DNA from 2 places in the Noviherbaspirillum album genome. Region 1 is predicted to be linked to the other one. Evidence: predicted binding sites of a transcription regulator. Region 1 holds the regulator's gene; the other holds the start of a gene.
The links. Region 1 encodes FliA, which starts transcription of late flagellar genes. Its sites were predicted from a motif close to CTAAAGTTTNNNNNNNNNNNGCCGNTA; they were not measured.
Positions count from the first base shown of each region.

Region 2: the regulator FliA is predicted to act here: its motif matches at 10,591-10,617, upstream of RY831_RS21885 (YjfB family protein).

Region 1 is NZ_JAWIIV010000018.1:32,631-48,734, reverse strand. Features, by position in the region: gene RY831_RS19690 (EAL and HDOD domain-containing protein) at 1-849, shown strand, start outside; gene flhB (flagellar biosynthesis protein FlhB) at 1,091-2,257, shown strand; gene flhA (flagellar biosynthesis protein FlhA) at 2,254-4,338, shown strand; gene flhF (flagellar biosynthesis GTPase FlhF) at 4,335-5,654, shown strand; gene RY831_RS19670 (MinD/ParA family ATP-binding protein) at 5,647-6,456, shown strand; gene RY831_RS19665 (RNA polymerase sigma factor FliA) at 6,510-7,241, shown strand; gene RY831_RS19660 (flagellar motor protein) at 7,223-7,960, shown strand; gene motD (flagellar motor protein MotD) at 7,973-8,755, shown strand; gene RY831_RS19650 (flagella synthesis protein FlgN) at 8,828-9,298, opposite strand; gene flgM (flagellar biosynthesis anti-sigma factor FlgM) at 9,336-9,638, opposite strand; gene flgA (flagellar basal body P-ring formation chaperone FlgA) at 9,768-10,505, opposite strand; gene flgB (flagellar basal body rod protein FlgB) at 10,714-11,199, shown strand; gene flgC (flagellar basal body rod protein FlgC) at 11,202-11,606, shown strand; gene RY831_RS19625 (flagellar hook assembly protein FlgD) at 11,627-12,295, shown strand; gene flgE (flagellar hook protein FlgE) at 12,329-13,600, shown strand; gene flgF (flagellar basal-body rod protein FlgF) at 13,684-14,427, shown strand; gene flgG (flagellar basal-body rod protein FlgG) at 14,521-15,303, shown strand; gene RY831_RS19605 (flagellar basal body L-ring protein FlgH) at 15,332-16,039, shown strand; gene RY831_RS19600 (flagellar basal body P-ring protein FlgI) at 16,094-16,104, shown strand, end outside.
Region 2 is NZ_JAWIIV010000022.1:29,668-45,771, forward strand. Features, by position in the region: gene imuA (translesion DNA synthesis-associated protein ImuA) at 1-73, opposite strand, end outside; gene RY831_RS21835 (GIY-YIG nuclease family protein) at 224-1,108, shown strand; gene RY831_RS21840 (hypothetical protein) at 1,266-1,817, opposite strand; gene RY831_RS21845 (RecQ family ATP-dependent DNA helicase) at 2,050-3,729, opposite strand; gene RY831_RS21850 (cold-shock protein) at 4,077-4,280, shown strand; gene RY831_RS21855 (LysR family transcriptional regulator) at 4,457-5,359, opposite strand; gene RY831_RS21860 (sulfite exporter TauE/SafE family protein) at 5,547-6,305, shown strand; gene RY831_RS21865 (hypothetical protein) at 6,430-6,789, shown strand; gene RY831_RS21870 (MarC family protein) at 6,809-7,408, opposite strand; gene RY831_RS21875 (xanthine dehydrogenase family protein molybdopterin-binding subunit) at 7,517-9,775, shown strand; gene RY831_RS21880 (thioredoxin family protein) at 9,799-10,236, opposite strand; gene RY831_RS21885 (YjfB family protein) at 10,368-10,565, opposite strand; gene tsaB (tRNA (adenosine(37)-N6)-threonylcarbamoyltransferase complex dimerization subunit type 1 TsaB) at 10,684-11,367, shown strand; gene rimI (ribosomal protein S18-alanine N-acetyltransferase) at 11,364-11,855, shown strand; gene RY831_RS21900 (uracil-DNA glycosylase) at 11,852-12,706, shown strand; gene RY831_RS21905 (DUF1853 family protein) at 12,727-13,710, shown strand; gene lplT (lysophospholipid transporter LplT) at 13,765-15,027, opposite strand; gene alr (alanine racemase) at 15,182-16,104, shown strand, end outside.

The DNA of each region.
Region 1 (16,104 bases):
ATTTCCTTGCTCGACAGGGCGGTGCTGGGCTGCCTTACGCATATCGAGATTGCCGTTGATTCGCCGGACTTTCCGGCGCAGGTACAGCAGTTTCGCGCCTTGAATTCGCTGTCCATACGTCTTGTCGCGCGTCGTGTCGACAACTGGCAGGCTTATGATGTCTGCAAGAAGCTGGACCTGCTCGCGTTCGTCGGCAACCTGCATCTGACGCCGCGACCGGGCCAGCATGCGCGTGAACTCAATCCTGCGCAGTCTCTGATCCTGCAGCTGATGGACATGGTGCGCCAGAACGCCGATGTGAAGCAACTCGAAAGCGTGCTCAAGCGGGATGCTGCACTGTCCTACAAACTTCTACGCTACATCAACTCGGCCGGCTTCGGGCTGGGATGCGAGATTCAGTCGCTCAAGCATGCGGTGACCATGCTCGGCTATTCGCCGCTGTACCGCTGGCTGGCGCTGCTGCTCGCCACCGCGACCACCACCGGCTACTCGCCGGTGCTCATGCATGCCGCCATCGTGCGCGGCCGTTTCGCTGAACTCCTGGGCAGCACCTTCCTGCCGCGGCAGGAGGCCGAGAACCTGTTCGTCGCCGGCATGTTCTCGTTGCTCGACAAGCTGCTTGGCGTACCGATGGAAGACGTGCTGGAAAAAATCCAGCTCTCCGAATCGGTTACCCAGGCGCTGCTGTCCCGCGAAGGCATCTACGGCCCTTTCCTTGCGCTGGCAGAGGCTTGCGAATTGCACAGCAAGGCAGTGGAAGACATGGCAGCTTCGCTGTGCATCGATGCCCGCCAGGTGAATCAGGCCCAGCTGTCGGCACTGGCCTGGGCGCAGCGTATTACGCTATGACTATGCTTCGCCGCATTCAGTCGTGTCCGCCGGCCTTGCCGGCCCCAATCTCATGACGTTTTGACTTGTCATGACATCCTTGCTTGCAGATCATTCATCAGCGCGTGCCAATCATCCTGAATAAGACGGGGATTCCGCACTTGTTTTGAGGATGGTCAAACTGTTATTTCGAGAATAATCCTTCCTATTGGCCCTTAATGCGTCGTCCGTCGCATGAGGAAGCTCGCAACAGGAGTCGGCAATGTCCGAGGATAGCGATCTCGAAAAAACCGAACCAGCGTCATCCAGAAAACTGGAACAGGCGCGGGAGGAAGGCGACGTTCCCCGATCGAGGGAGCTTGCCACCTGCACGGTGCTGCTCGCTGCAGGCCTTGGAATGTTGTTTACCGGTGAGGGCATGATCCGCAGTCTCAATCGCATGCTGGCATCCGGCTTGTCGTTGGAACGGGAACACGCATTCGACGAAAGCCTGCTCATGGTGAGGCTTGGTACCCTGGTTTTCGATGCGCTGGTGGCGATGCTGCCGTTCGCCGGACTCCTCCTTCTCGTGGCGATTGCTTCGCCGCTGCTGATCGGCGGCTGGCTGTTCACCACCAAGTCGCTGACACCCAAATTTTCCCGCCTTAATCCCATGAGCGGCATCGGCAACATGTTCTCGGTGCGCTCTCTTGTCGAACTGCTCAAGGCCATCGGCAAGACGCTGCTGGTGGGCGCCATTGCCTGGTTCGTCATCAAGGGTCAGTTCGAACCGATGCTGGCGCTGGCCACCGAACCGCTGCAGTCAGGCAGCGCCCATCTCGGCGACATGCTGGTGACCGGCTTCATCGCAATTGTTTGCGGCCTCGTTGTGATCGCGCTGATCGATGTGCCATATGTGCTGTGGCAGTATGCGAGCAAGCTGAAAATGACCAAGGAAGAGGTTCGCCAGGAGTCCAAGGAATCCGACGGCGATCCGCATGTGAAGGCGCGCATCCGCCAGTTGCAGCGCGAGATGGCCAAGCGCCGCATGATGTCCGAAGTGCCGACGGCCGATGTGGTCGTGACCAACCCGACCCACTATGCGGTCGCATTGAAATACACCGAAGGCAAGATGCGCGCGCCGAAAGTCGTGGCCAAGGGCGCCGATGAAGTCGCCGCCAAGATCCGCGAAATCGCCGCGGAGAACAAGGTGGCGCTGCTCGAAGCGCCGCCGCTGGCCCGCGCGCTTTACAAGCATGCCGAACTCGGCGATGAAATTCCCGCCACGCTCTATACCGCGGTGGCCGAAGTGCTGGCCTATGTATTCCAGCTGCGCGCCTACGGCCAGCACGGCGGCCTGCGCCCAGAAGCGCCGGACAACGTCCCGGTTCCGCCGGAGCTCGACCCGCACAATCCGGCGTCGCAGAAACCTGACGGACGCATGCAATGAACAGCCTTAAAATGCCCGCATGGTTGTCCGGACAAGGCAAGGCGCTGGCGGCGCCCATCCTCATCATCATGATGCTCGCGATGATGGTGCTGCCGCTGCCGGCCTTCGTGCTGGACATGTTCTTCAGCTTCAATATCGCGCTGTCCATCATCGTGCTGCTGACCAGCCTCTATACGGTCAAGCCGCTCGACTTCATGGCATTCCCGGCGGTGCTGCTGGTCTCCACCATGCTGCGCCTGTCGCTCAACGTGGCTTCCACGCGGGTGGTGCTGACCGAGGGCCATAAAGGCCCGGACGCCGCCGGCAAGGTGATCGAAGCCTTCGGCCACTTCCTGATTGGCGGCAACTACACGGTGGGTATCGTGGTGTTCGTCATTCTTACCATCATCAACTTCGTGGTGGTGACAAAAGGTGCGGGCCGTATCGCCGAGGTCGGTGCCCGTTTCGCGCTGGATGCGATGCCGGGAAAACAGATGGCCATTGATGCCGACCTCAATGCCGGTCTTATCGGCGAACAGGAGGCACGCCGCCGGCGAACCGAAGTGTCGCAGGAAGCCGAATTCTACGGCTCGATGGACGGTGCCAGCAAATACGTGCGCGGCGATGCGATCGCCGGCATCCTCGTCACCGTGATCAATTGCTTCGGCGGACTGGTCGTGGGCATGGTCCAGCATGAGATGGCCTTCGATGCCGCCCTCAAGAACTACACGCTGCTGGCCATCGGCGACGGCCTCGTCGCGCAGATTCCCTCGCTGATCATTTCCACTGCCGCAGGCGTGATCGTCTCGCGTGTTTCCAGTGAACAGGACATTGGCGGCCAGATGGTCAACCAGCTGTTCGCCAAGCCGCAGGTCATGTACATCACCGGCGGCATCATCGGCGGCATGGGCATGATCCCCGGCATGCCGCATATCGCATTCATTCTGCTGGGTGGCGCCTTGTGCGGCGGTGCTTATCTGATGAGGCAACGGATACAGAAAGAGGAAGAGGCCCCGCCGCCGGTGCCGGAAGCCGCGCTTGCGCCGCCCGAATCGGAAGAGGCGTCCTGGCAAGATATCGTGCCGGTCGACACGCTCGGGCTGGAAGTCGGCTATCGCCTGATCCCGCTGGTCGACAAGGGCCAGAACGGCGAGCTGCTGCGCCGGATCAAGGGCATCCGCAAGAAGTTTGCGCAGGAGGTTGGCTTCCTGTCGCCTCCGGTGCACATCCGCGACAATCTCGAACTCAAGCCGGCGGCCTACCGCATCACACTCAAGGGTGTGGAAGTCGGCACCGGCGAAGCCTATGTCGGACAGTTCCTGGCGATCAATCCGGGCATGGTCAACGGCACGCTCCCGGGCACCGTCACCACCGATCCGGCCTTCGGCCTGCCGGCCACCTGGGTTGACGGCGGCATGAAGGAGCATGCGCAGGCGCTGGGCTACACGGTGGTGGATGCCGGCACCGTGATCGCCACCCACCTGAACCACCTGATCACCTCGCACGCCGCCGAATTGCTGGGCCGCCAGGAGGTGCAGCAGTTGCTCGACCACCTCGGCAAGGAAAGCCCGAAGCTGGTCGAGGATCTGGTGCCGAAGATGATTTCGCTGTCGGCGCTGCAGAAAGTGCTGCAGAACCTGCTGATCGAAGGCGTACACATCCGCGACATGCGCACCATCATCGAAACCCTGGCCGAATATGCGGCGCAGACGCAGGATCCGAACGAGCTGACGGCCATGGTCCGCATCGCGCTCGGCCGCGCCATCGTCCAGCAGATTTTCCCGGCGACCAACGAGCTGTCGGTGATTACCCTCGACAGCCGCCTCGAACGCATATTGATGCAGGCGCTGCAGTCCAGCGGCCCCGACGGCGCCGGCATCGAGCCGGGTCTGGCCGATACCATCGCCGCGCAAGCCGAACAGGCCGCGCGCCAGCAGGAACAGATGGGACTGACACCGGTACTGCTGGTGCCCGGCCCGCTGCGTGCGTTGCTGGCGCGCTTCCTGCGCCGCGCTCTGCCGCAGCTCAAGGTGCTGTCGCACCAGGAACTTCCGGATTCAAAAACAATTAGAGTCACCAGCCTGGTTGGAGGCCAAGCATGAATGTAAGAAAATTTTCCGCCAGTTCGTCCCGCGACGCATGGCGCCAGGTGCGCGAAGCGCTCGGGCCCGATGCCGTCATCCTCTCCAACAGGACGATCAACGGCATGATCGAGATCCTGGCGATGGCACCCGAAGACATGTCGTCGCTGTCGGAGCCGGTGGTCGAAAGGCCGGCGCTGTCGGAGTCGACGCTCAATGCCTTCGGCGCCGGCCGCCAGCAGGAAGTCCAGGCAAGGCAGGCTCCGGTGTCATCGCCGAGGCCTTCCTCGGACGACAACCAGGCCGCAAACCTGGCCGATGCCCTTGCCGCCAGCCGCGATGCCGCACCGGCATCCCACGGCGGAGCCGAGCTGGCGCAAGTGATGAGCGAACTGCGTTCCATGCGCGGCATGCTGGAATCCCAGCTGGCCGAGATTGCCTGGAGCACCCAGCAAAAGCGCGAACCGGCGAAGGCCGCCGTCCTGCGCGAACTGCTCTCCGCCGGCTTCAGCGCCAGCCTGGCGCGTTACCTCACGCAGAACCTGCCGAAGAACGAGACGGCCGAAAATTGCCTGACTTGGGTGAAGTCGGTGCTGTCGCGCAACCTCAGCATCATCGGTAACGAAAACGAGATTCTCGACAAGGGCGGCGTCTATGCGCTGGTCGGACCCACCGGCGTCGGCAAGACCACCACCACCGCGAAACTGGCGGCGCGCTGCGTGATGCGCCACGGCGCCGGCAAGCTGGCACTGATCACCACCGACGGCTATCGTATCGGCGGCTACGAACAGCTACGCATCTACGGCAAGATCCTCGGCGTGATGGTGCATTCGGTCAAGGATGAGACCGACCTGCGCATCGCCCTCGACGAACTGAAGAACAAGCATACCGTGCTGATCGACACCGTCGGCATGGGCCAGCGCGACAAGATGGTGGCCGAACAGATTGCCATGCTTTCCGGCACCGAATCCACGGTCAAGCGCCTGCTCTGCCTGTCCGCGACTTCCACCGGCGAAACCCTGAACGAAGTCGTGCGCTCCTACCAGGGCGGCGGCCTGGCCGGCTGCATCATGACCAAGCTGGACGAGGCAGCCACCGTCGGCAACGTGCTCGACGTAATGATCCGCCAGAAGCTCAGTCTCTACTATGTGGCCAACGGCCAGCGCGTGCCGGAAGACTTGCATGTGCCCAATGCCCATTATCTGGTCGACCGCGCGTTCAAGCTCAAGCGCGAGACTGCGCCGTTCCAGTATTCCGATGAAGAGCTGCCGCTGGTCATCGCCAATACCGCTCATGCAATGAATGACAAGAGCCTGCGCGAGGTGACACTTGGCTAGTTTCGATTTCGACCAGGCCGAAGGCCTGCGCCGCATGCTGGCCGGCCCCAAGCCGCGTGTGTTCACTTTCCTGTCGGCGGCATCGCCGGATGAAAAAGGCGCGATGCTTGTCAACCTCGGCGCCTCGCTGGCGCAGGCGGGCAGGGACGTGCTGCTGCTCGACGCCTGCGTCGGCGCGGACGGCATCGCCTCGCGCCTGAAGGCGGTGCGCGGAAGTTCGCTGCTGCAGGCATCGCAGCACGACCGCGCCTTCGACGAGCTGATGCAGCCCATGCCCCAGGGCTTCAGCGTGGCGGCGTTGAAGCGCGGTGCGCAGAAGCTGCCCGAGAGCGGCACCGAAGGCGCGCGTCGCCTCGATGATGCGTTCGGCGTGCTGACCGCGCGCGCAGATATCGTGGTTGTCGACGCGGAACTCGACGGCAACGACGCATTCGCCATTCCGGCGCTGGCGGAAACCGAAATCGTGGTGCAGGTGTCGAACAGCCCTGCATCGATCAAGGCCGCCTATACGCTGATCAAGCGGGTCAACGGCCAGCTCGGCCGCCGCCCGTTCAGCCTGCTGGTGACCGGCGCCTCCGACAAGGAGGCGCAGCTCGTGTACCAGAACATGGCGCAGGCGGCCAATCGTTACCTGGCGGTGAAGCTCAATTCCATGGGCTCGGTGCCTCCCGATGAACACCTGAAGAAAGCCATGCACCTCGGCCGCGCCGTGGTCGATGCCTTCCCGCTGGCGGGCGCTTCCGTTGCCTTCCGCCGACTGGCCGGAAAGTTCGTATTGTCCGATGCGGCGGCGGCGCGATAACATGGCATTTCTGGGATGGATGCCCGGCTGGGCATCCGAAACGAATCAACACAATGTATACCGTTAGCGGAAAATCCGACAAGAACCACTTGCTGGAAATGCATGCTCCGCTGGTCAAGCGTCTGGCCCACCAGATGAAAGCGAAGCTGCCGCCCAGCGTAGAAGTCGACGACCTGATCCAGGCCGGCATGATTGGCTTGCTGGACGCGGTGAGCCGCTATGAAGACACGCATGGCGCCCAGTTCGAAACCTATGCGGTGCAGCGCATCCGCGGCGCGATGCTCGATGAGCTGCGCAGCAGCGACTGGCTGCCGCGCAGCATCCGCCAGACCATGCGCAAGATCGAAGAGGCGATGAACAAGGTGCAGCAGCGCCTCGGACGTCCTCCCAAGGAGGCGGAGATCGCCGCCGAGATGAAGCTGTCGCTGACCGAATACCAGGGACTGCTGAGCGAAGGCAGCGGCCACCAGCTGGTGTATTACGAAGACTTCCACGAGAAGGACGAAAACGAGCATTTCCTTGACCGCTATTGCGTCGACGAGTCCGGCGATCCGCTGCAGAGCCTGATGAACGGCGGCTTCCGCCAGGCAGTGATCCAGGCGATCGAAGCCTTGCCCGAGCGCGAGAAAATCCTGATGGGGCTCTACTATGAGCAGGAAATGAACCTGAAGGAAATCGGCGCCGTGATGGGCGTCTCCGAATCCCGGGTATGCCAGCTGCACAGCCAGGCAATTGCCCGCATGCGCGCGCGTCTCAAGGGTCAGGCATGGACTGGGCTAGCCTAGCCGGACTGCTGCTGGCGCTGGCCGGCATCCTGTTCGGACAGATGATCGAGGGCGGGCGTATCGATTCGCTGCTGCAGCCGGCCGCCTTCATGATCGTTACCGTCGGCACGCTCGGCGCGGTGCTGCTGCAGAGCGGCAGCCGCAACGTGATGCGCGGCGCGTCCATGCTGCGCTGGGTGTTCCGCCCGCCGGAAGACAAAAGCGCCGGCATCTCGCGCGATCTCGTCACCTGGAGCAACACCGCCCGGCGCGAGGGTCTGCTCAGCCTCGAACGCCATCTCGGCGCCGTCACGGATCCTTTCACCGAAAAGGGCTTGCGCATGGTGATCGACGGCATCCATCCCTACAAGATCCGCGAAATACTCGATGTCGATGTCTCCACGTTCGAACGGCGCGAACGCCAGGCGGTGAAAATCTGGGAAGCTGCCGGCGGCTATGCGCCGACCATCGGCATTCTCGGCGCGGTGCTCGGGCTGATCCAGGTCATGGAAAACCTGTCCGATCCCTCCAGGCTGGGCAGCGGCATCGCAGTCGCGTTCGTGGCCACCGTCTACGGCGTCGGCCTCGCTAACCTGGTGTTCCTGCCGATCGCCAACAAGCTCAAGTCCATCGTCACCGACGAGGTGCGCCGGCGTGAAATGCTGACCGATGTTTTCTGCAGCGTGGCCAATGGCGACAACGTGCGCATCGTCGAAGAGCGCATGCTGGCCTACCGCTGATCGCTCGACACCATGCCGCGCAAGCAATACCGTGAAGATGAGGACGATAGCGATGACCACAACCGCTGGCTGGTCTCGTATGCCGATTTCATCACGCTGCTGTTCGCGTTTTTCGTGGTGATGTATGCGCTGTCTTCCGTTAATGAAGGTAAATACCGGACACTGTCCAGTGCCCTGACCGATGCCTTCGGCGGCGTGCAGGTGATCCGGGCCCCGGAGGAGGCGCCGCAGGTGGTGCAGGGCTTGCCGCGGCCGTTGCCCGTACGCCCGCGCACGACGGAAAACATGCGCAGGGAAAAGGAGAAACTGACCGGCGTCGCCCGCGACATTCTCGGCGTGCTGGCGCCGCTGGTAGACCAGGGCAAGGTCAGGGTAACGCAGACGGCGCGCGGGGTCACGGTGGAAATCAATGCCAGCGTGCTGTTCGCGCCCGGCGACGCGCGCGTGGCGGAACACAGTGCCGAAGCGCTCAGGGCGGTAGCCTCCGTGCTGAAGGACGACGACCATGCAATCCAGGTCGAAGGCCATACCGACAATCAACCGATCAGCAATGCCCTCTATCCGTCGAACTGGGAACTGTCGGCGGTGCGCGCCTCCAGCGTGGTCAGGCTGTTCGTTGACGGTGGCGTGGCGCCGGCGCGCCTGACGGCGGTCGGCCGCGGTTCGGCCAAACCGGCGGAATCGAACGAGTCGGCGGAAGGGCGAATGCGCAATCGCCGGGTGGCGATCATGGTGCTGTCGAATCTGCCCGAGTCGGAAACGGAAGTCCCGGTCCCGGGCAGGGAAAGAAAATAGGAAAAGGATTCAGTACGGCGGGGCTCGGTACGGCGCCGGGAGATGCCGGCGCAAAGCCTATGACCGGGGAGCTTAGCCGACGATCAGGGTGCGGCTGCCGCCGGAGGAAGTCGTCTGGCCTGTCGGTCCGTACATGGTGCCGCCGCCCTGGTTGCCCTGCAGGACGCTCAGGGCATTCTGGTTGCGCGACATGTGCTGGCCGATCAGCAGGCCGTTGGTGCGATTGAGTTCCTTGGCGTCGCGCGCCAGGTCCAGCAGCGCGTTCCATGTCTGTCCGGCTTCCGCGGGCGCGCTCCTGACCCATGCCAGCATGCCGGTCTCGTCGGCGCTGAAGCCGGCGGCGGCGAGGCTGCGATGGCGTGCCAGCGCCAGTTCGGTCATGCGGGCGACGGTTTTGGTCTTCTCTTCGATCGCCGCGGTCAGTCCCTCCAGGTTGGCCTGGATCAGGTGTTCCTGCTCCTGCTTCAGCAACTGCAGCAGGGCATTCCCCGCGGCGAGTTCTTCATTGAGGCTGTCGCCGGGATTGCGGACTGGGTTTTGCATGACTTCCTGCCTGGCTGATTATTACTTGCTTGCTTGCTTACTTGCGCGTGCGGATCAAGTCGTTGACCGTATCCAGCAGGCCGTTGGCGACCTTTTCAGGATCGACCTTGAACGTGCCGTTGGCGATTGCCGCCTTGATCTCTTCCACCTTCTTGGTGTCGAACACGCCGCCGGCGCTGGTCTGCGTCAGCGATTGCGCGGTCGACGACAGGTGGACGCTGTCGGTTTCGGACGGTGTCGAGCTGACGCCGGCTGTCTTGTCGGCACCCTTGCCGGTGCGGGCTGGTGCGGCGGGGAGGCCGAGGCCGCCGGTCTTTTTCAACGGGTCATCGATTTTCACGGCAATTCCTTAACTGTTTGCAGATACTGTTTGCGGTCTAACGGTTCTTGTCAGAAGGTATATCGACGCTATCCGGGAAAACTTTAGCGGTGAATTGAAACAGTTTGAAAGTTTTTTCATGCCAAACCGTCAATAAGTTACTTCCACGATGCCGCCGGCCTTGGCAATGCCGCTGACCACCTGTCCGGAGGGTGTGCGCGCCTGTGCGATCTGACCTTCGCTTGCATTGTTAAGTGCCCGTGCTTCGGCGGAAACCCGGAAGCCCGGGCCGTTGGATACCACGCGTACCGTTTGTCCCTGCTGGACGGCGGCCTGGCTGCGCAATGCGTCACTCCGCAGCGGAGTGCCCGCGGCCAGCGACAACGCGACGGTGCGGCCGACGGCTTGTCCGGCGTCGGTAACGATTCCCGCCGGCAGGGCCGTCAGGTCGCCCTTGATGCGGGTCACGTCATTGGGGCCGATTGCCTGTCCCTGCGCCAGCGGCGCGGCGGCGATCACGTATTCGCCAATCACCTGCACCGTGGCAGCGACATAAATCGTCCAGGGTGAAGGCGCGGTGCAGCGCACGCCCACCGTGGTCCTGCCCCATACCCGGCTGCCGTTGGGCAGGAAGGCTTCCGGTGCGGCGCAGGCGGGGAGATTGGAGCGCGCATCGACCTGGCCGACGCTGAGGTTCACCTGGCCGGGCAGTCCGGCGCTTTGAATGCGCAGAAATTGCTCGACCGTCTGCCGCAATGCCGTCGTATCCTGCCGCTGGTAGGCGGGCGCGGTTCCGGCAGTCGCCTGGGCGGCAGAGGTTCCGGCGAGGCCGGAAACGCCGGCCAGGAGCCAGAGTGCTGAGTGCAGTGCTTTTGCGGATGGTTTCATTGTGGCCGTGATGCGGGACTATCAGGCCAGAATCTTACGCATGCGGCGGGCAATCAAAAGGGTGAAAAGGCGAGCCTTTCAGAGTCTTATTGCATGATCGATGCGACTTTTGCATCCGTATGATCCAGCCTATGTCAATCCATCAAGGGCTTTCCGCAGCCTGGCATGTCGGCACGGCTGCGGCGGAACCGCGATACGGGGGAATGAAATGATAGGAAAGCTGGACCAGGCATTGCGGTTTCATCAGACGGCGCTGAGCTTGCGGGCGGAACGGCAGCAGGTGCTGGCGTCGAATATCGCCAATGCCGATACGCCGAATTACAAGGCGCGCGACGTCGATTTCAACGCGGCGCTCAAGCAGGCGATCGGCCCGGGCGCCATGCCGGCGACTCCGGTTTCCGCCTCGGCTTCCGTTGCCTCCGCCGGCGCGGGCAAGGCAGCCGCGAATCCGCTGGCCGTTGCGCTGAGCCGCACCTCGGCCGCCCATCTTTCCGGCAATGCCGGCACGACCACCGCCAACGGCGCGCAGATGATGTATCGGCAGACGGCGGTGCAGGGCAACGTCGACGGCAATACGGTCGACATGGATGTGGAACGCAACCAGTTCACCGACAACGCGCTTCGTTATGAAGCCGGCATCACTTTCGCCAGCGGACAGATCAAGACGCTGCTCACCGCAGTCACGGGACAATAATCATGTCGTTATTTAACATCTTCAACGTGGCCGGTTCGGCCATGAGCGCCCAGGGCCAGCGGCTCAATACGGTCGCCAGCAACATCGCCAACGCCGACAGCACCACCAGTTCGACCGGCGAAATCTATCGCGCCAAGCATGTGGTCTTCAGCGTAGAGCAGGGCAAGAACCCGGCGGCGGCCGGCGTGAAGGTGCAGCAGGTGGTCGAGGACAGGTCCGCGCCCAAGATGATGTACGATCCCAAGCATCCGCAGGCCGACGAAAAGGGCTATGTCGCCATGCCCAATGTGAACGTCGTGGAAGAGATGGTCAACATGATTTCCGCCTCGCGTTCCTATCAGACGAACGTCGAGACGATGAATGCAGCCAAGACCATGCTGCTCAAAACCCTGACCCTGGGCCAGTGAGATAGCGAGAGGAGCGCCGGATGACGACAGTACAGACTAACAAGGTGCCAGACGATCTGCTGGCAACCATGAACGGCACCAAGAGCAAATCGACGGCGGTCGAGGAAACCCAGGACCGCTTCATGAAGTTGCTGGTCACGCAGATGAAGAACCAGGATCCGCTTAACCCGCTCGACAATGCCCAGGTCACCAGCCAGATGGCGCAGCTGTCGACGGTGACCGGCATCGACAAGCTCAACACCACGCTGCAGGCCCTGCAGGGCAGCTACCAGACCAGCCAGACGCTGCAGGCCACCGACATGATCGGGCACGGCGTGCTGGTGCCGGGATCGGACATCGCCCTTGTCGAGGGCGCCTCGGTATTCGGCGTCGATATTCCGGAGTCCATCGACAGCATGCAGGTCACGATCCGCGCCCCGGGCGGCCAGGTCGTGCGCACCATGAACATGGGCGCGCAGGAAGCCGGCACGCTGCCGCTGACCTGGGACGGCAAGACCGACAAGGGCGAAGACGCGCCGGACGGCGTCTACAAATTCCAGATCAGCGCGGTGCGCGAGGACAAGGCAATCGCCACCAAGACGCTGTCGTTCGGCGAAGTGTCCAGCGTGACCAGCGGTGCCGCCGGCATCAAATTGACCATTCCAGGCCTGGGCACCGTCGGCTTCGCCGACGTACGCCAAATTTATTAATCAGCTCCAGACAATCGAGCGCAAGGAGAAAAGATGAGTTTTCAACAAGGATTGAGCGGTCTGAATGCGGCTTCCAAGAGTCTGGAGACGATCGGCAACAACGTCGCCAACGCCAATACCGTTGGCTTCAAGTCGTCGCAGGCCCAGTTCGCGGATGTGTACGCCAGCGCGCTGAGCGGCGCCGGTGCCGGCCAGATCGGTATCGGCACCAAGCTGTCGAATGTGGCTCAGCAGTTCACGCAGGGCAATATCACCGGCACCAACAACCCGCTGGACATGGCGATCAACGGCGGCGGCTTCTTCCGCATGAGCAATAACGGCGCGATCACGTACGGACGCAACGGGCAGTTCCAGCTGGACAAGAACGGCTACATCGTCAATCCGGAAGGCTCTCGTCTGACCGGCTACATGGCCGACCTGACCGGCACCATCTCCAAGGGTGCGCCGACGGATATCAATATCCGCACGACCGATTTGCCGCCGGTGGCGACCACGGATCTGCTGCAGCAAGTCAACCTCAATTCCAACAATACCGTGCCGGTGACGACGCCGTTCGATCCCACCGACCCCACCAGCTATAACAGCACCAACTCGGTGACGGTCTACGACAGCATCGGCAACGGCCACGTGATGCAATCCTATTATGTCAAGACCGCAACGGCCGGAGAGTGGCAAGTCTATGCGCAAGTGGACGGTGTTGATGTCACGTTCGGTGCGGCACCCGGAACGCCATTCAGTACTGTAACTTTCGGCACCGACGGCGCCATCAATGCCGCGACTGCCGCCCTGATGCCATTCGCTGTGAACATCGATCTAGATGCTGTCGCCACCGCCAACGGCAAGGTCAACAGCGCGACTGCGACCCAGGTCGTCAACCTCGACTTCACCGGCTCCACCCAGTTCGGCTCGCCGTTCGGCGTGAACAAGCTGACCCAGGACGGCTATACCTCCGGGCGTCTCTCCGGCTTCAACCTGAGCGCCGACGGCATGATCACCGGCCGCTACACCAATGGCGAATCGGCGACGCTCGGCCAGATCGTGCTGGCCAACTTCGCCAATCCGAACGGCCTGCAGCCGCTGGGCAACAACGTCTGGGCTGAATCGTCGGCCTCGGGCCAGGCCCTGGTCGGCACTCCCGATTCCGGCAGCTTGGGCGTACTGCAATCGTCCGCGACCGAGGATTCGAACGTGGACCTGACCGCCGAGCTGGTCAACATGATTACCGCGCAGCGCGTCTACCAGGCCAACGCCCAGACCATCAAGACGCAGGACCAGGTGATGCAGACGCTGGTGAACCTGCGCTGATAGCGCCGGACACGGCCCAATCAACCCTCGCAACCCTTGCATGAGCGGCGCGTTCCGACTGGAATGCGCCGCCGGAGAACAAGATGGATCGCCTCATCTACACCGCGATGTCCGGTGCGAAGCACATCATGGAGAAGCAGGCCACCACGTCGCACAACCTGGCCAATGTTTCCACCACCGGATTTCGCGCGCAGCTCGATTCCTTCCGCGCCATTCCGGTCATCGGCGCGCAGTTGCCCACCCGTTCCTTCGTGGTCGACGCCACCGTCGGCTCCGATTTCCGTCCGGGCGCGATACAGCAGACCGGGCGCGACCTCGATGTCGCGGTGCAGGGGCAGGGCTGGATCGCCGTGCAGCTGGAAGACGGCACCGAAGCCTATACCCGCAACGGCAGCCTGAAGCTCAATGAAAACGGTTTGCTGCAGACGCAGTCGGGTGCATCGGTGATGGGCGACGGCGGACCGATCGCGATTCCGCCTGACGTTAACATCTCGGTCGCCAAGGACGGCACGGTCACCTCGATCGCCGCCGACTACAAGCCGGGCGCGCCCATCATTCTCGGTCGCATCAAGCTTGTGAATCCGCCGGAAGAGAGCCTGGTGCGCGGCGACGACGGCCTGTTCAGATTGAAAGAGGGCGGCGAAGCGGACGCGGATGTCAACGTCGCGCTGATCGGCGGCGCCCTGGAAGGCAGCAATGTCAACGTGGTCGAATCCATGGTCGACATGATCGCGCTGGCCCGCCAGTTCGACATGCATATGCAGCTGATGAAGAACGTTGAAAGCAACGAGGCGAAAGCAGCCCAGCTTCTGTCTTTGACGGGCTGATGAATCGCCAATAATGGTTGAATAAATTGCCGTTGCTGCGCACCGATGCGGGATGCGCGGGGCGGCCGACAAAGCGGGTTTCCGGAGAAAGAAATGATTCGTTCCTTGTGGATTTCCAAGACAGGCCTGGATGCGCAGCAGACGCAGATGGATGTCATCTCGAACAATCTGTCAAACGTGAGCACCGGCGGCTTCAAGCGTTCGCGTGCGGTATTCGAAGACCTGCTGTACCAGACCATGCGCCAGCCCGGCGCGCAGTCGTCGCAGCAGACACAGCTGCCCTCCGGCCTGCAGATCGGCACCGGCGTGCGCGCGGTTGCCACCGAGCGCATCCACACCCAGGGCAACCTGCAGAAAACCGACAACGACAAGGATGTCGCGATCCAGGGCCAGGGCTTCTTTCAGGTGCTCATGCCGGACGGCACCAATGCCTATACCCGCGACGGCTCCTTCCAGATCGACAGCCAGGGCCAGCTGGTGACAGCCAGCGGCTTCGTGGTGCAGCCGGCGATCACCATTCCCGCCAATGCCCAGAGCTTCACGGTCGGCCGCGATGGCACGGTATCGGTCACACAGCCCGGCGTCGCCGCGCCCACGCAGGTCGGTTCGCTGCAACTGGTCACCTTCATCAACCCGGCTGGACTGGAGTCGAAGGGCGAGAACCTGTATGTGGAAACCGCCGCCTCCGGCACGCCCAATGCCAACACGCCCGGCACCAACGGCGCCGGCCTGCTGACGCAGGGCTATATCGAAACCTCCAACGTCAACGTGGTCGAGGAACTGGTGAACATGATCCAGACCCAGCGGGCCTATGAAATCAACAGCAAGGCAATCACGACATCCGACCAGATGCTGCAGCGTCTGGCGCAGCTGTAATCAGGAAATGACGATGAATCGCCTGTCCATGCTGAAGCGATCCGCAATCGAACGGTGCGGCGCCGCATTCCGGAGCGCCGCCGGCATTGCAGGCATAACGGCAACACTGGCATTGACCGGCTGCGCGACCGCGCCCGATACCATCACTCATCAGCCGCCTGTCAACCGGCCGCCGGCGGCGGTGGCCGCCGCGCCATCCAACGGCGCAATCTTTCAGGCCTCGAACTATCGTCCGATGTTCGAAGACCGCCGGGCGCGCCTGGTGGGCGATACCATCATTATCGCCATCAGCGAAAGGACCAGCGCCGGCAAGTCCGAGGGCAATACGGCCAGCAAGAGCGGCAGCGTATCCTTCGGCGCGCCGAGCCTGTTCGGCATACCGGCAACCACTACCGCCAAGCTCGGCCTGTCGGCCAATTCCTCGAACAAGTTCGAGGAAAAGGATGCGACCACGGCAAGCAACAACTTTACCGGCACCATCACTGTCACCGTTTCCGAGGTTCTGCCGAATGGCAACCTGCTGGTGTCCGGCGAAAAGCAGATTTCCTTCGACAAGGGCGTGGAATACGTGCGCTTCTCCGGCATCGTCAATCCCGATCATGTGGTCAGCGGCAACGTGGTGTCGTCCACCCAGGTCGCCGACGCCCGCGTCGAATACCGCACCAACAGCCGCATCGACAGGGCGGAAGTGATGTCGCAGATGACGCGCTTCTTCCTGAGCCTGCTGCCGCTTTAACCGGTCCGCCCCATGATATTCCTGCACAAACCCCGATCCGTACTGGCCCTGACGATGGCGGGCGC
Region 2 (16,104 bases), on a different contig from region 1:
CTCGCCATACCGCATGGGACAGGGAGGACAGGCCTCCATCGGGCGGCCTTGCGGTGGAAACTAATGTGGGCATGCGGACCTCCTAATCTTTTCATGGCGATGCTAGGCATCAATTTATACTGTATAAATATACAGTATAACGTGGAGGCAGCTTAGTCGATTTTTGGTCAAATTTGTATGTGATTGATCTGTCTTTATTTTTTCTTAAAGATTTTTGTACCTTATGCAACCCCGTGTCACTTCCCTAGGCTTGCTGATCAAGCCTAACCCCGCCGATACCTTCGAGTATCCGCACCATATCGATCGCGCCAGTCTCGACGCCTTGCCTTCCAAGCCCGGCATTTACATCTTCCGGGACGAGAATGACCGGCCTCTTTATATCGGCAAGAGCATCAACATCCGCACGCGCGTGCTATCCCATCTCCGTACGCCAGAGGAAGCGCGCATGCTGCAGCAAAGCAGCCATGTCGAATTCCAGCGCACCGCCGGCGACATCGGAGCCCTGCTGCTGGAGTCGCGCCTGATCAAGGAAATGCAGCCGCTGCACAACAAGAAGCTGCGGCGCACGCGCGAGATGTGCTCGTTGCGTCTTGGCGCACATGTGAAATCGGTGCCGGAAGTGGTCTATGCGCGAGATCTCGATTTTGCCTGCACAACCGATCTCTACGGCTTGTTCGCCACGCGCAGGGCGGCGCAGGAAAAGCTGCGCGAAATCGTCGAGATGCAGATGCTGTGTCCGGGATTGACCGGGCTCGAAGCCGCCACGCGCGGCAGGGCCTGCTTTGCGCATCAGATATCGCGGTGCCTCGGCGCCTGCGTCGGCGTCGAGACGGCGCAAGAGCATTACCGGCGCCTCAAGGCGGCATTGAATGAAATGCGGGTGATGATCTGGCCATACGAAGGCGCGATGGGCATCGTCGAGGAATGCGACGGCTGGAAGCAAACCCATGTGGTGGACCACTGGGCCTATCTCGGCTCGATCGACCATGCCAAGGGACGAAAACCTGTCAAGCGCCCGGCCCGGCGTGCATTCGATGTCGATACCTACAAGATACTGGTCAAGCCCATGCTGCGCGGCGAATTGTTCATACAGCCGGTCCGGCTATGAAATTCGGAAGGCAGGCGCCGTTTCCTGTGCCGGGCTAGCGGGATGGAATAAGCAAATGCATGTGCAATGCATCGAACTTTTCGCCAAGGCCGCACGAAATGAAAAAGCCGTACGCCGGCATGCGCCGGGTACGGCCTTGGTCTGGATGAGGCTTCGATTATTTCGAAGCGCCGCCTGCGCTGCCGCCGGTACCGCCCGCACTGCCGCCGGAAGGGGAAGTCGTGCTGCCAGCGGAGTCGGTAGTGCCGCCTGTTGTGCCGCCTGTTGTGCCGCCTGCGCTGGAACTGGTATCGCTGCTCGTGGTGCCCGCGCTGCCGGTCGTGCCGCCTGTGCTGCCGCTGCTGCCCGGAGTGCTCGATCCTCCCGCGGTGCCGCCAGTGCTGTCAGTGCTGCCGCCAGGAGTGGCGCCTGCGCTCGAGGCATCGCTGCCAGTGCCGCCCGGTGTTGCGCCGGTGGTCCCGCCTGCAGTGCTTCCGGTGCTGCCGGCCGCGCCTGGAGTCGTGGCGCCTGTGCTGCTATCGGTGCTGCCAGTGCTGCCTGCCGCACCGGTGCTGCCTGTGGTTCCGCCAGTGGCTCCGGTGCTGCCTGTGGCACCAGCGCTGCTGCTGGTGCTGCCGGCGTCTGCGCCGGCGGTGCCGCCGTCTTTCTTGTCGCAAGCAGCCAGGGTCAGCGAGGCGACGAGCGCCGCGAGCAATACTGAATATTTCATGTTGGTTCCTCTCAAGAAAATATAGTTGTAAGCCGATACACGGCCATTGGAGAAACTTGGTTGGCTTAAGTGCCTGCACAAGCTTTGATAAATCTCAATGCGAATATGTTTTTTTCAACAAATGAACCGGATTTCAGCTTATGCATGAATGCGCATAGCGTGCATTAATCATGCAAGCTACATGAAGCCGGCCGGATAGCAGCACCGTTTCCACTTCCGCTTCCGGTGCGCCTCAGGCAGCTTTCACATAATCGCGCAGGAAGGTCTTGGTCTGCCGGTCCGGGAAGATGATGGTTACCTTGTCGCCCGCAGAGGAGACTACGCGGCCCTCCCCGTACTTCGGAACGCGCACCGCCGTACCGACATCCGGCAACGGGTCCTTGTCCTCGCGCAGCGAAGGAGGTGCATGGTCGCGTATGTGTTCGGGACTCAATGCCTGTTCCGGCGGCTGCCTGCAATTGTCGCAACCGCCGCAATGCGACCAATCGGCCTCTTCGCCGAAATAGTCAATCAGCACTTTCCAGCGACAGAAACCGGTCTGCGCATAAAACACCATGCGTTCCAGGGCTTCATGATCCCTGGCTGTCTTGTCGCGGTAAGTCTCGACGAGCTGCGCCAGATCCTTGGGCTTGGCCCGGACCCTGGTTACGCGATAGGCCAGTTCATCATTCTGCTCCTGCAGTCCGCCATCCCGTAGCAGTTTGAGCGATACCTGCAAACGCGCATCCGACAATTCTTCCAGTTCTTCATGCAGGCGCGCGAAGGACACGAAACTGCCATTGGCGGACAAGGCCTGCAAGGCCGAATAGACCGAACTCAGGTCATCAACACCGGGATAGCGGCGAGCCAGGAAAAACTGCTGTACCTGCTTGTCCTTCGCCTGGTAGAGCAGTATGCAGTCGGCCGGCTCGCCGTCGCGTCCCGCGCGTCCCGACTCCTGGTAATAGGCTTCGAGATTGCCCGGTATCTGATAATGGATCACGAACCGGATGTCCGCCTTGTCGATCCCCATGCCGAATGCATTGGTGGCGACCATGATGCGGCTTTCGCCGTTCATGAAGGCGTCCTGGTTCTGCGAGCGGATCTTCGCCGAAAGCTGGCCGTGATAATAGGTGACGCTTTCACCGGCTTCCTTCAGCGCCTCATGCACTTCTTCCACAGCCTTTACCGTCGCCGCATAGACGATGCCGGAGCCTTCCTCCTCTCGCACCAGGCGCAGGATCTGGCTCAGCTTCTCGCCATCGTCGGTCACCGCGATCGCGCGATAGTGAAGATTTGACCGGTATATGCCTGTATTTATGACATGCATGTCATCCAGGCCCAATTGCTTTGAGATGTCCGTTACCACTTCGTCCGTGGCGGTGGCGGTCAGCGCCAGCACGGTCGGATTGCCCAGTGCCTTGATGGCGGCCCCGAGATTCAGGAAGGCGGGGCGGAAGTCATGGCCCCATTGCGAGATGCAATGCGCCTCGTCGATGACAAACAGGCTGATCTGGTTGTGGGCAATGGTTTCCATGAAGCCCGGATCCGAAAGACGCTCGGGTGTCACGAATACGAACTCGTGATCCGCCTGCTTGATGCTTTCGAGCACCGAGGCCTCTTCACGCGTGGTCAGGGTGCTGTTGACCTCCGCCGCGCCTACGCCCGCGCTTTCCAGCTTGGAGGCCTGGTCCTTCATCAGCGAAATCAACGGGGATACGACGATGGTCATCCCCGGCATTTTCAAGGCGGGCAGCTGATAGCACAGGGACTTGCCGGCGCCGGTAGGCATGATGGCCAGGGTATGGCAGCGGCGCAGCACGCTGTCGATGACTTCTTTCTGCCCCGGCCGGAGTTCTTCAATGCCGAAGGTTTCATTGAGCGTCTCGTGCAATTCCGCTCTCGATATTCTCGAGGTCGAACGGCGCGCCATGAAAGAGGAGGGCGAGATTTTTCGGCCGCCACTCCTTGCCGACGGCGTGGTATGGATAGACATGAATCAGCAACTCCGAGTCAAATTGGTCCGTTGCCCGATGCAGCATTCATGCCTGGAACGATGATGCTGGAATGCATGCTTTTCCCTATGAAAAGCCACCGAAAACCTCGCATGGCCGACATGAGAAAAAACTAAAATTTATTCAACCATGGACGGCATATCGGTTACAATGACCGCACCGATTGAAGTTTGAACTAGTAGTGCAGTATTTGTCTGTCATTTCTTTCTTGCTTCAAAGGATCGACCCGGGCGCAAGCCCAATTTAACTGATAGGAATGTAAGTAATGGCAACAGGTACTGTTAAATGGTTCAACGACGCTAAAGGCTTTGGTTTCATCACTCCGGACGAAGGCGGCGAAGATCTGTTCGCGCACTTCTCCGCGATCCAGTCCAATGGCTTCAAATCGCTCAAGGAAAATCAGCGCGTTTCTTTCGAAGTCACGACTGGCCCGAAGGGCAAGCAGGCTTCCGCGATCCAGCCGCTGTAATAGCAAGCTGATCCACGCGCAATGAAAAACCCCGGCATGCCGGGGTTTTTTTCGTGCTGCGCATCATCTGCACGGTCTACCGGATTGCTTCAATACTATTCGCTACCCAGCTGGAAGTGCGATCCCGCGCATGACCGGATTCCAGTGAAAGACCTGCAATCCCGTTTCAGCATCGCTCACTTGCGCCAGTAGTCGGGCGCAGCATAGGCATGCCGCAGGAAGTCCACGAATGCACGGATGCGCAATGGCAGATGGCGCCGCTGTGCAAATACCGCATAGATATCATTGCCGGGCGCCGCGAATTCGTCGAGTACCGTGACGAGCTGGCCGGCCTCGATGGCGCTGCCCACTTCCCACATCGAGCGCCACGCAAGGCCCTTGCCGGACAAGGCCCATTCATGCAGAACGGCCCCGTCGTTGCACACCATGTTTCCGCCCACTTTGAAAGTGACATTCCTGCCATTCTGACGGAAGGTCCAGCCCCGCTGGCTCCCTTCGCTGCTCATTGCCAGACAGTTGTGCTTGGCAAGGTCGTCCAGCGACGCGGGTGTGCCATGGCGCTTCAGATAAGACGGTGAGGCCACGACAACGCGCTTGTTGTCCGCCAGTTTGACCCCGATCAGATTCGAATCCGACAATGCCGCAATGCGGATGGCCACGTCGATGCCTTCGCCGATCAGGTCCACCACCCGGTCATTCAGATTCAGCGTTACCGCAACATCGCGATGCTCGGCCAAAAAAGAAGGGATGAGCGGTGCGACGTGCTGGCGGCCGAAACCGGCGGGCGCGGAAATGAGCAGATGACCGCTGGCCCTTGCGCTGCGCTCGGATACGGCGGCTTCCGCATTTTCCAGGTCCGCCAGGATCTTCTGGCAATCGTCGAGGAAGGCGATGCCTTCGTTGGTCAGTGCAATCTTGCGCGTGCTGCGCTGAAGCAGCTTGACGCCAAGCCTTTCTTCCAGTGCATCAAGCCTGCGCCCGATCATCGCCGGCGCGATTCCTTCGGCACGCGCCGCCGCCGACAGACTGCCCTTGGCAGCGACATCCACAAACGTGGAAATTTGCTTGAACTGGTCCATGCCCGGAAGATAGGGGATTTGATATTAAAACGCAATAATAAAGTGATTAATCGTTCAGCCTTTGCTTAATTATATTTAATATACTTGCGCAAGCGGAGAAGCGGTTGAACTGGAGAAAGCAAAGCCATGGCTGCAGAACCGCGTGCCTTTGTGGAACGCAAATATTACGAAACAACGGAGATCATCAATGACAGGCTGGCAAATCGCACTCGTGGGCATCGCGGCTTTTTGCGCGGGAGCGATGAATTCGGTGGCCGGCGGCGGCACCTTCTTTTCCTTTCCGGCCCTGCTGGCCGTTGGCGTCCCGCCGGTAGCGGCGAACGCCAGCAATTCGGTGGCGCTCTGGCCGGCAAGCCTGTCCGGCGCATGGGCATACCGCAAGGAACTGGCAAGATACAAGCGCTACCTGATTCCCATGGGGATCGTTTCCTTCATCGGCGGGATCGGAGGCGGACTCCTGCTGCTCTCGACCAAGGATGCCACCTTCTCGAAGCTCATCCCCTGGCTGCTGCTGTTCGCCACGATCCTGTTCGCCTTTTCCGGGAAGATTTCCTCTTGGCTGCGCGGCACGGAATCCGGCAAGCCCGGCAACAGCCCAAGCTCGCTTGCCGGGCAGGCGGTGGTGTCGGTCTACGGCGGCTTCTTCGGGGCCGGAATGGGTATCCTGATGCTGGCAAGCCTTGCCATGGCCGGCCATGACGACGTCCACGAGATCAACGCCATCAAGAATCTGCTGTCGGCCATTATCTACAGCGTGACGGTGCTGACTTTCGTCGCGGCCGGCGCGGTCGACTGGCCCTATACCCTAATCATGCTGGCCACGGCGACGCTCGGCGGTTACTGGGGAGCCACTATCGCGCGCAAGATCCCGGCACTGTGGCTGCGCCGTTTCATCATTACCGTAGGCATGCTGCTGACGGTGTTTTACTTCTACAAGACACTCTGATTCAATCCCGGGTGATGTGATGTCACTGCGCCGGATCGACAGAAGCGTTGCGCGAAAACCGCTTAAGCCCCCTCAATGCAGCCCTTTGAATATGCGTGCAAGCTTTTGGGCAAAGGGGGGTGAAATGAATCTGCGCTCGATCGACGCCGATGCTTTGCTGCTTGCCTATGCGGATGCGCATGGTGCGGCGCCACACGAGCGCGGCAGGCTCGAAGCAGCCTTGCTGCATCCGCTCACCGTCGCCGCGGCCGGCGACGCCGACATCGCCGACATCGCCGTGGCATACATGCGCGGCATGCTGGAGTACGCGCCATTTTCGCAAGCCAATGCAGGTGCCGGCCTGCTTGCGATGGAACTCTTCCTCCTGCAGAACGGATGGGACATCTCCGCGCCGAGCGAGGAGCGGCTGCAGATGCTGCACAGGCTGGAAGCCGGCCAATGCTCCGACCGGGAATTCGGCGACTGGCTGCGCCGGAGCCTTTAGAACAATTGAACAATTCGCTTCAAAGCGACTTCACATAGGCGCGGATACCGGCAAGCAGCATCTCGACCGCCATCGCGGTAAGGATCAATCCCATCAGGCGTTCGAATGCCGTCATGACGCGGGTGCCAAGCACGCGCTGCATGCGCTCGGCGCTCAGCAGCACCACCAGCCAGATCACCGCGACCGCCAGCAGGACACCCACATGCAGCATCGTTTCCACGGTGCTGGTGGACGAAAAAAGCAGGACCGTCACCAATGCCGAAGGGCCCGCCAAGGCCGGAACGGCGAGCGGCACGATGAACGGTTCGCCCGCTTCACCACCATCGCCGAAGACCCCCCCGGGCTGCGGAAATACCATGCGCAGCGCGATCAGGAACAGGATGACGCCGCCGCCGATGCGCAAGGCGATGTCGGTAAGCTGCAGGGCATTGAGGAAATGCCGCCCGAAGAACATGAACACCAGCAGGAGCAGAAACGCGATCGCACATTCCCGGAAAATCACTTTTCCCCGTCGCGCCGGCGGCACATTGGACAGGGCGCTTGCGAACAGCGGCACGTTGCCGAACGGGTCGGTGACGAGCAGCAGAATGATGAAGGCTTGGAAAAAATTCTCGGTCATGGCTTGTTAGGCTGTTGAAATCGAACGACGCCGGGTGCGAACGTACCCTGCCGGACGGCGAATGTCGTAGCATGCCATAAAGGTCACAGAACAAAATACGGACGAGATATGCGATCCACCGAAGCAAAAAGGAAATCCCGCCGCCGGTTTCTGCTTGGCGGACTGGGCGTCGCCGGCGCGCTCGTCGTCGGCTGGGGCATCATGCCGCCGCGGCAGCGCCTGCAGCTGTCGACCCCTTTGCCCGCGAAGGAAGGCGAAATCATGCTCAACGGCTGGATTCGCATGGCGCGCGACGGCATCGTGACCATCGCCATGCCGCAGTGCGAAATGGGCCAGGGCGTGTTCACCGCCTTGCCGATGCTGGTAGCGGAAGAGCTCGATGTGCCGCTGGAACGGGTGAGGATCCAGCAGGCCCCGATCGACAGGATCTTCGGCAACATGGCGGTGCTCACCGATAGTCTGCCGTTTCATCCGGACGGCGCCGGGACTCTCAAGGAGACCATGCGCTGGTTCACTGGCAAGGCCGCGCGCGAGCTCGGCTTGATGATCACCGGCGGCTCGACGTCGGTCAAGGACGCATGGATTCCGATGCGCGAAGCCGGCGCCGCTGCGCGTGCCATGCTGGTGGCGGCGGCGGCCGCCGAATGGAATGCCGACTCCGCCGATTGCCGCACCGAGGCCGGCACCGTCCTGCATGCCGACGGCAGGCGCGCCGCCTATGCAGATCTCGCGGAAAAGGCGCTCGGCAGCCGGCCCGCCGTCATCCGCCTCAAGAGCCCAGAGCAATTCAAGCTGATCGGCACGCCGCAGCTTCGGCGCGATTCCATCGCCAAGGTCAATGGAACAGCCGCGTTCGGCATGGATGTCCGCCCGCCGGGCATGCTGCATGCCGCGGTGAGGATGGCGCCGACCATCGGCGGCACCGTGCGCGCATTCAATGCCGATGCGGTCAGGGGCATGCCGGGCGTGGTGAGCGTGGTCGATTTTTCCGGTGCGGCGGCTGGCATGGCAGGCCTGGCCGTTGTGGCAAAAACCTGGTGGCAGGCGCGGCAGGCCGCGATTGCCTTGCCGGTCGAATGGAATCCCGGCCCGCACGCCGGCCTGTCGACGGCAAGCGTGTTCCGCGAACTCGAAGCGCGCATCAATGCGGATTCGGGCTATGTGTACCATGAAGCGGGCGAGCCGGATCCGATGAAGGCCGGCGTGAAAACCGTGGAGGCGGAATACCGGGCGCCGTTTCTCGCGCATGCGGCAATGGAGCCGGTCAATTGCACCGCGCAGGTCAAGGATGGGAAGGTCACGCTCTGGGTTCCCACCCAGGTGCCCAGCCTCGCCATCAATGCGGCTGCACGCATTGCGAAAACGGATGCCGCGAACGTCGAACTGCATGTGACTTACATCGGCGGCGGCTTCGGACGCAGGCTCGAGACCGACATGATCGCCCAGGCCGTCGCCATCGCCGCGCAGGCCAATGGCCTGCCGGTGCAGGTGATATGGAGCCGCGAGGAGGACATGATGCACGACATGTACCGGCCGGCGGCACTGGCGCGTTTCACCGCCGTGCTGGACAGGGCGGGCAGGGTGGTGAGCTACCGGAACAAGCTGGCCTCGGGTGCGATCACGCATCAGGTGCTGGCGCGCACGCTGGGTTTCACCGGCATTGGTCCCGACAAGACCACGGCCGAAGGCGCATTCGACATGCCTTATGAATTCATCCACCAGAGCATAGCGCATGTCGCCGTGCCCACGCCTGTGCCGCTGGGATATTGGCGTTCGGTCGGTCATTCGCACAATGCGTTTTTCAAGGAAAGCTTCATCGACGAACTGGCGCACGCCGCCGGCAGGAATGAAGTCGAGTTTCGCCGCAGCCTCCTGCAGCGCCATCCGCAGCATCTCGCCGTGCTCGATGCGGCAGTCAGGCAGGCGGGCCATGCCGGACAGGGCAGGGCGCACGGAGTCGCCCTGCACCAGTCATTCGGTTCCATCGTGGCGCAGGTGGCCGAGGTTTCCATCGAAGATAACGAAATCCGCGTGCACAAGGTCACCTGCGCAATCGATTGCGGCCTGGCGGTCAATCCGAACATCATCGCTCAGCAAATGGAGTCGGGCATCGTGTTCGGCCTGAGCGCGGCGCTGTTCGGTGAGGTGACAATCGAGGAAGGCAGGGTGCGGCAGCAGAATTTCCACGATTATCCGGTACTCAGGATGAACCAGGCCCCGGAGGTGCATACCATCGTCATGAAGAGTGCGGCGCCGCCGGAGGGCGTGGGAGAGCCCGGCACGCCGCCGATCGCCCCTGCAGTGGCCAATGCGGTATTCAAGTTGACCGGGAAGCGCCTGCGCAGCCTGCCTCTCCGGCTGGCATAGCCGGTCGGCAAGGCAATCGGATTTCAGGCAGCGTCCGCGTTGTCCAGCAGTGTGCGCAGGTTGCGGCTGCGCTGCCATTCGCGGCGTTCCTCCGACAGGCCGGCTTCGGCTTGCAGTTGCTGCCCGCTTTTCTCGGCCTGTGCCGAGATCAGCCGGTCGGCGATCTTCATGTCCGGCAATACCGTGCCGAAAAAGGCGACATGGCCGCCGCGCTGGATCAAAAGCGTGGGAAAGTTGTCGACATCGATTTCACCGATGAAGTCGGCCTGGTCTTCGATATCTATCCATGCGAACCGCTTGTCGGGATGCCGCGCGGCCAGCTGTTCGAAGCTGGCGCGATAGGTTTCGCAAGTGCCGCACCAGGCCGCGCACAGGCAGGCGATCACCCAGGTGTCATCGTCCAGCCATTGGGCGAGTTGGGTGCGATTGTCGTCATCGAGGGTAAAGCCGGTCCAGGACATGGGAGAGAGCAGCAAGTGGCATTCAGCGGGAGCCTCATTGTAAGGCAAGGACCCGCATGCCGCTTGCCGGTGCGCCCTGCATGCATTGCGGGCACCCCGGACATCCTTTGCAAATGAACGGCCGAGGTAGATTAGGCGGTGGTGTTGATGTTCTGGCCGAGATGGGGCGGCAGGTTGGCAGACGACACTGGCGGCAGCGCCTGCAGCAGTGCGGCGGCGCTGCTGGCCTGGATATCCATTGCCTTTTTCATTACGGCGACATTCACCGCCTGCGAGGTGGCGGTCGATGCCATCGTGGTTGCGAGTCTGGCGATATCCGTGACTTCCATGCGTTTCTCCTGTGATTACCCTTGGTAACGGCACGGGAACGCCAAGCTTTAGGAAATGAGGCCGGATTCTGCTGATTGCGCGCGCCGTCGAAGCCCGGCGGCACGGTAAAATAACGGCATGCGTACCATTCTTGCCATCGAAACATCTTCCGATCTTGCTTCCGCCGCCTTGCTGCACAATGGCAGGCTCCTCGCGCGCGACAGTGCCGGCGTACAGACGCACTCCCAATCCGTGCTGCCCATGGTGCAGCAGCTGCTGGCCGAGGCAGGCATGCCGCTGTCGCGGTGCGATGCGATTGCCTTCGGCGCCGGCCCCGGATCGTTTACCGGCGTCCGTACCGCATGCGGCGTGGCCCAGGGCTTGGCCTTCGGCGCAGATCTGCCGGTGGTTCCCGTGGTGACCCTGCAGGCAATGGCGCAGGCCTGCCGTGAACGCTGCGGCGCCGATGACGTGATGGTCATGCTCGACGCCCGCATGGAAGAAGTCTACTGGGCGCAATATCGCTTCGACAACGGCTGGCAGACGGTGACCGCACCGGCACTTGCCTCCGCCTCCATCGTGGCGGCATCCGGCACGGTAACTGCGTGCGGCAACGGCCTGCTCGCCTATGCATCAGCGCTGGCGGACAAGGGCTTCACGGTCTGCGAGGGCATCGTACCGCATGCCGCCCAGGTAGCCACGCTCGCGCACGGAGAACTGCTGGCGGGCTGCAGTATCCACGCGCGCGACGCCCGGCCGATCTATCTGCGCAACAAGGTGGCCCTGACCACGGCGGAGCGCCTGGCGAAAGCTGCCGCATGAATGCCGTCTACAAGGTGGTTGCCGAATCTCCCGCGCCGGAATCCCTGCGCTTTGCGCCCATGCGGGTGGGGGATCTGTCGGACGTGCTGGCTATCGAAAATGATGTCTATCCGCATCCATGGACACGCGGCAACTTTCTCGATTCGCTCTACAGCGCTTATGAAAGCTGGACCCTGCGCGAATCATCCGGATTGCTTGCCGGCTATTTCCTGGTGATGCTTGCTGTCGATGAAGCCCATCTGCTCAACATCAGCGTACGCCGCGATCTGCATGGCCATGGCATCGGACGCATGCAACTCGACCGCATCGTTGCGCTCTCAAGGGAGAAGGGCATGGCATCGGTGCTGCTCGAAGTCAGGCCATCCAATCAGCGTGCGCTGGACGTGTACCGGCGTTACGGCTTTGCCGAGATCGGCAGACGCAAGGGCTATTACCCCGCCGCCAATGGCATGCGCGAGGATGCCATCGTCATGAGGTTTCATCTATGAGCGCAAATTCGGGGCGCCGGAACGCATTTCTCGACGAGATGGGCCTCGGTCCGTTATGGACCCGGCGCGATGCGCAGGCTATCCCGGATGCGCCACCTGTGCAGGAAGACGCATTTGCAGCGCCTGCCACTGGCCACGCTCCCGCCGTGGAAAACGCCGGCATGCAGCGCCAGGCACGGCCGTCAATCCCGTCAATCCCGGCAATGCCGGCGCAGGAGGCCGGCTTGCCCGTGCATCCAAGCGCACCGGATTCTGCCGACGTGGCGCAGATGGACTGGGCCGCGCTCAAGGCGAATGTCGCGGGCTGCGTCAAATGCGACCTGTGCCGGGGCCGGACCAGGACGGTATTCGGTGTCGGCGACGAGAAAGCGCGCTGGCTGTTCATCGGCGAAGGACCGGGCCGCAATGAAGATCTGAAGGGCGAACCCTTCGTCGGCCAGGCCGGCAAGCTGCTCGACAACATGCTGGTGTCCATGGGGCTGCGCAGGGGCGACAATGCCTATATCGCCAACATCGTCAAATGCCGTCCTACCGACGACAATGGCCGCGACCGGCCGCCGACACCGGACGAGGTGGCAGCCTGCCTGCCTTACCTGGAGCGGCAGATTGCGCTGATCCAGCCCACCATGCTGGTGGCCCTCGGAAAAACCGCCGCGCTCGCGCTGCTGGGTCTCGATGCCGATACGCCGGTATCCCGGCTGCGCGGCAAGGTCCATCGCTATGCCGGACTGCCGCTGGTTGTCACCTACCATCCCGCCTATCTGCTGCGCAACATGGCGGACAAACGCAAATCCTGGGAAGACCTTAGCCTGGCCATGGCCACCTTTGCCAGCGCAGATTTAGCCGAATGAGCCCGAATGAGCCGGATGAATTGAGCAAGTTGGCCGCGCCGCGCAGGAAACGCTTTCAAACCCAATTCCATCAGCGATGGAATCACCTCAACAATCCGCATGTCCGCACCCTGGCGTGGCTGCTCGATGCACCCGATCTTCTCGATCCCGGTGCGAAGGAATGGCAGGGCCGTGTGGCCAGCCTGGGCCCTGTCGATGGCGCTGTCCGCGCCTGGCTGACTGAACTGGATGCGCAGCCTGAAGCGCTGCACTTATGCCTGGAGCTGCATCCGCATACGCGACTGGGACGATATGCGGAACAGCTGATGGCGTTCTACCTGGAACACCACCGGCTGCTGCATGCCCATGGCGTGCAGGTGCGCGCCGCGAAGAACCAGACCATCGGCGAGTTCGATTTCCTGCTGTGGCAAGGCGATGCGCTGGTGCATTGGGAATTCGCCACCAAGCTCTATCTGCTGGAGTCGGCCGGTCACGGGCGAGAGGCTGATTACTTTGTCGGTCCCAACCTGGCCGATACGCTGGGAGCGAAGATCCGCAAGATCATGGATCAGCAATTGATGCTGTCGAAGCATCCCGCCGCACAGGAGCAATTGCCGCAACCGGTCAGCCTTGCACAGGCGCTGATCAAGGGATGGCTTTTCTATCACGGCGAAACGCCGCTGCCGGCGCAGCCCGAAGGAATTTCACACGGCCATTGCAAGGGATTCTGGTGCGCGCTGCAGGAAGCACGGCAACTGTCGGCTCGCCACTATGCGGTGCTGGCGCGGCTCGACTGGCTTGCGCCGGCGAAGCTGCCGATCTCGGCCGCATTGAGCCATGAGGTGCTGATGCAGATGCTGGATCTGCATTTTCAGAACAACAACGCGCCGGTGCTGGTGGCATTGCTGGAAGAAGATGGGGAAGGCGGGCAGGGTTGCCTGCTGGAGACCGATCGCGGCTTCATCGTGCCGGACGACTGGCGCAGCCGTGCAGAAGTTCGTATCCGGCACGCCGGATCAGCGTGATAAGCGCGACTCATACCGGGACGCTGCCGGCAGGAAAACGCCGGTCGGCGGAAATCAGTGCTTGTGTTCCCCGATCAGCGACAGCGAATCATGTTCCCGCTGATTCGCCGCATGCTTGCGCATGGCCAGCAGCATGGTGCCCGAGACGAACAGGCCGAACAGCACGATGACGATATTGATGTCGAGGTTGATCTTGACCATCAGCGCGTACAGCATGAGCATGGTCAGCACCGAGAGATTTTCATTAAAGTTCTGTACAGCGATGGAATGCCCGGCGCTCAATAGCACATGCCCGCGGTGCTGCAGCAGCGCATTCATCGGCACCACGAAATAGCCTGACAGCACGCCGACCAGCACCAGCAGTGGATAGGCCAGCCACACCGTATGCACCAGGGTCATGGTGCATACGATCAGGCCCATCGCCACGCCGAGCGGCATCACGGTCAGCGACCGTTTCAGGGGAACGAAACGGGCCGCCGCCGTTGCGCCGACAGCCACGCCGACGGCAAAGATGCCCTGCAGGATCGCAGCCTTGTCGAGCGGCATGTTGAGCGACTTTTCCGCCCACTTGAGCACGATGAATTGCAGCGTAGCGCCGGCGCCCCAGAACAGGGTGGTCACGGCAAGGGAAATCTGGCCCAGCTTGTCCCGCCACAAAGTGGTGAAGCAATTTGCAAAATCGGCGATCAGCTTGACGGGGTTGCGTTCCTGATGCGGATACCGTGCGCCGGTATCCGGAATGCGCAGGTTAAAGACCGCTGCCAGCACATAGGTCACCATGATGACCGACAAGGCCGCTTCGGCCGCTGTATCGATGCCGGTATCGATCAGCGGAAAATCGAACGCAAGCAGCGCGCTCGAAATCTGGGAGTTGACCAGCGCGCCGCCCATCACCGTGCCGAGAATGATGGAAATGACCGTCAGGCCTTCGATCCATCCGTTAGCCGCCACCAGTTTCTCGGGAGGCAGCAATTCCGTAAGAATGCCGTACTTGGCCGGCGAGTACGCCGCCGCGCCAAAGCCGACCACGGCATAGGCGAACAGCGGATGGACTTCCAGAAACATCAGGCTACAGCCGGTGATCTTGATCAGGTTCGTAACGAACATGACGCGGCCCTTGGGAAGGGAATCCGCAAAGGCGCCGACGAATGCGGCTAGGATGACATACGAGAGAACGAAGAACAGCTTGAGCAGCGGCGTCATCCACGCCGGGGAATTCATGGCTGTCAACAGTGCGATGGCCGCGATGAGGAGAGCATTGTCGGCAAGCGAGGAAAAAAACTGCGCTGCCATGATGGTGTAAAAACCGCGATTCATCCGCATATTGAGGGGTACCCATGTTTCTCAACTGTCTCCGGCTTGCTTTATACCATGAAAATCCTGGCGGACAGGCATTTGGTAGGCATGCCCGTCCGGCCGTCCAGTAGAATAAACCTTCACAAAATGTCTCACAGCCAATAGTTCCAAGCTCATGCCAAGACCGATCGTCGCCCGAATCCATCCTGCTGCAATGCGGCACAATCTAAGCATCGCCAAACAGTTGGCGCCCCGATCCAGGGTATGGGCGGTGGTCAAGGCCAATGCCTACGGGCATGGTCTGTCCCGCGCAATGCAAGCCTTCGACGCCGCAGAGGGCCTGGCCCTGATCGAGGTGGACGCGGCGCTGCGCCTGCGCGACATGGGATGGAGCAAGCCGGTCCTGCTGCTCGAAGGCTTTTTCGATGAATCGGACCTGCCCGAACTGGCCGCGCGCGAAATCGAGTTCACCATCCATTGCTGCGAGCAGATCGACATGCTGCAAAAAGCCAGCCTGGACAAGCAGGTCGACGTGCATTTGAAAATGAACAGCGGCATGAACCGGCTGGGCTTCAAACCGGATGAATTCCGGGCGGCATACCTGAGGCTGCAAGCCATCCCCGCCGTGCGAAGCATCACTTTAATGATGCACTTCGCCAATGCGGACGATGCATCCAACACCGCCATGCCGATGGCCGAACAGGTTCGCCGCTTCGAGGCGGCGAGCGCAGGCCTCGAAGGACGGCGCAGCCTCGCCAATTCCGCCGCGGTGCTCAGCCATCCGGAGGTGGCCGCGGACTGGGTACGGCCGGGAATCATGCTGTACGGCGGAACACCGGGCGGCAAAACGGCCGTGCAGTTCGGACTGCAGCCGGCAATGACGCTGGAAAGCGAAATCATTGGCGTCCAGCGCATCCAGGCGGGCGACGCGGTCGGCTACGGAAGCCGTTTCGTGGCCGACAAGGCCATGATCATCGGCGTGGTGGCGGGCGGTTATGCCGACGGCTACCCGCGCCATGCGCCGGCCGGCACGCCGGTCATGGTCGCCGGCAACCGTACCCGCCTGGTCGGACGGGTCTCGATGGACATGATTACGGT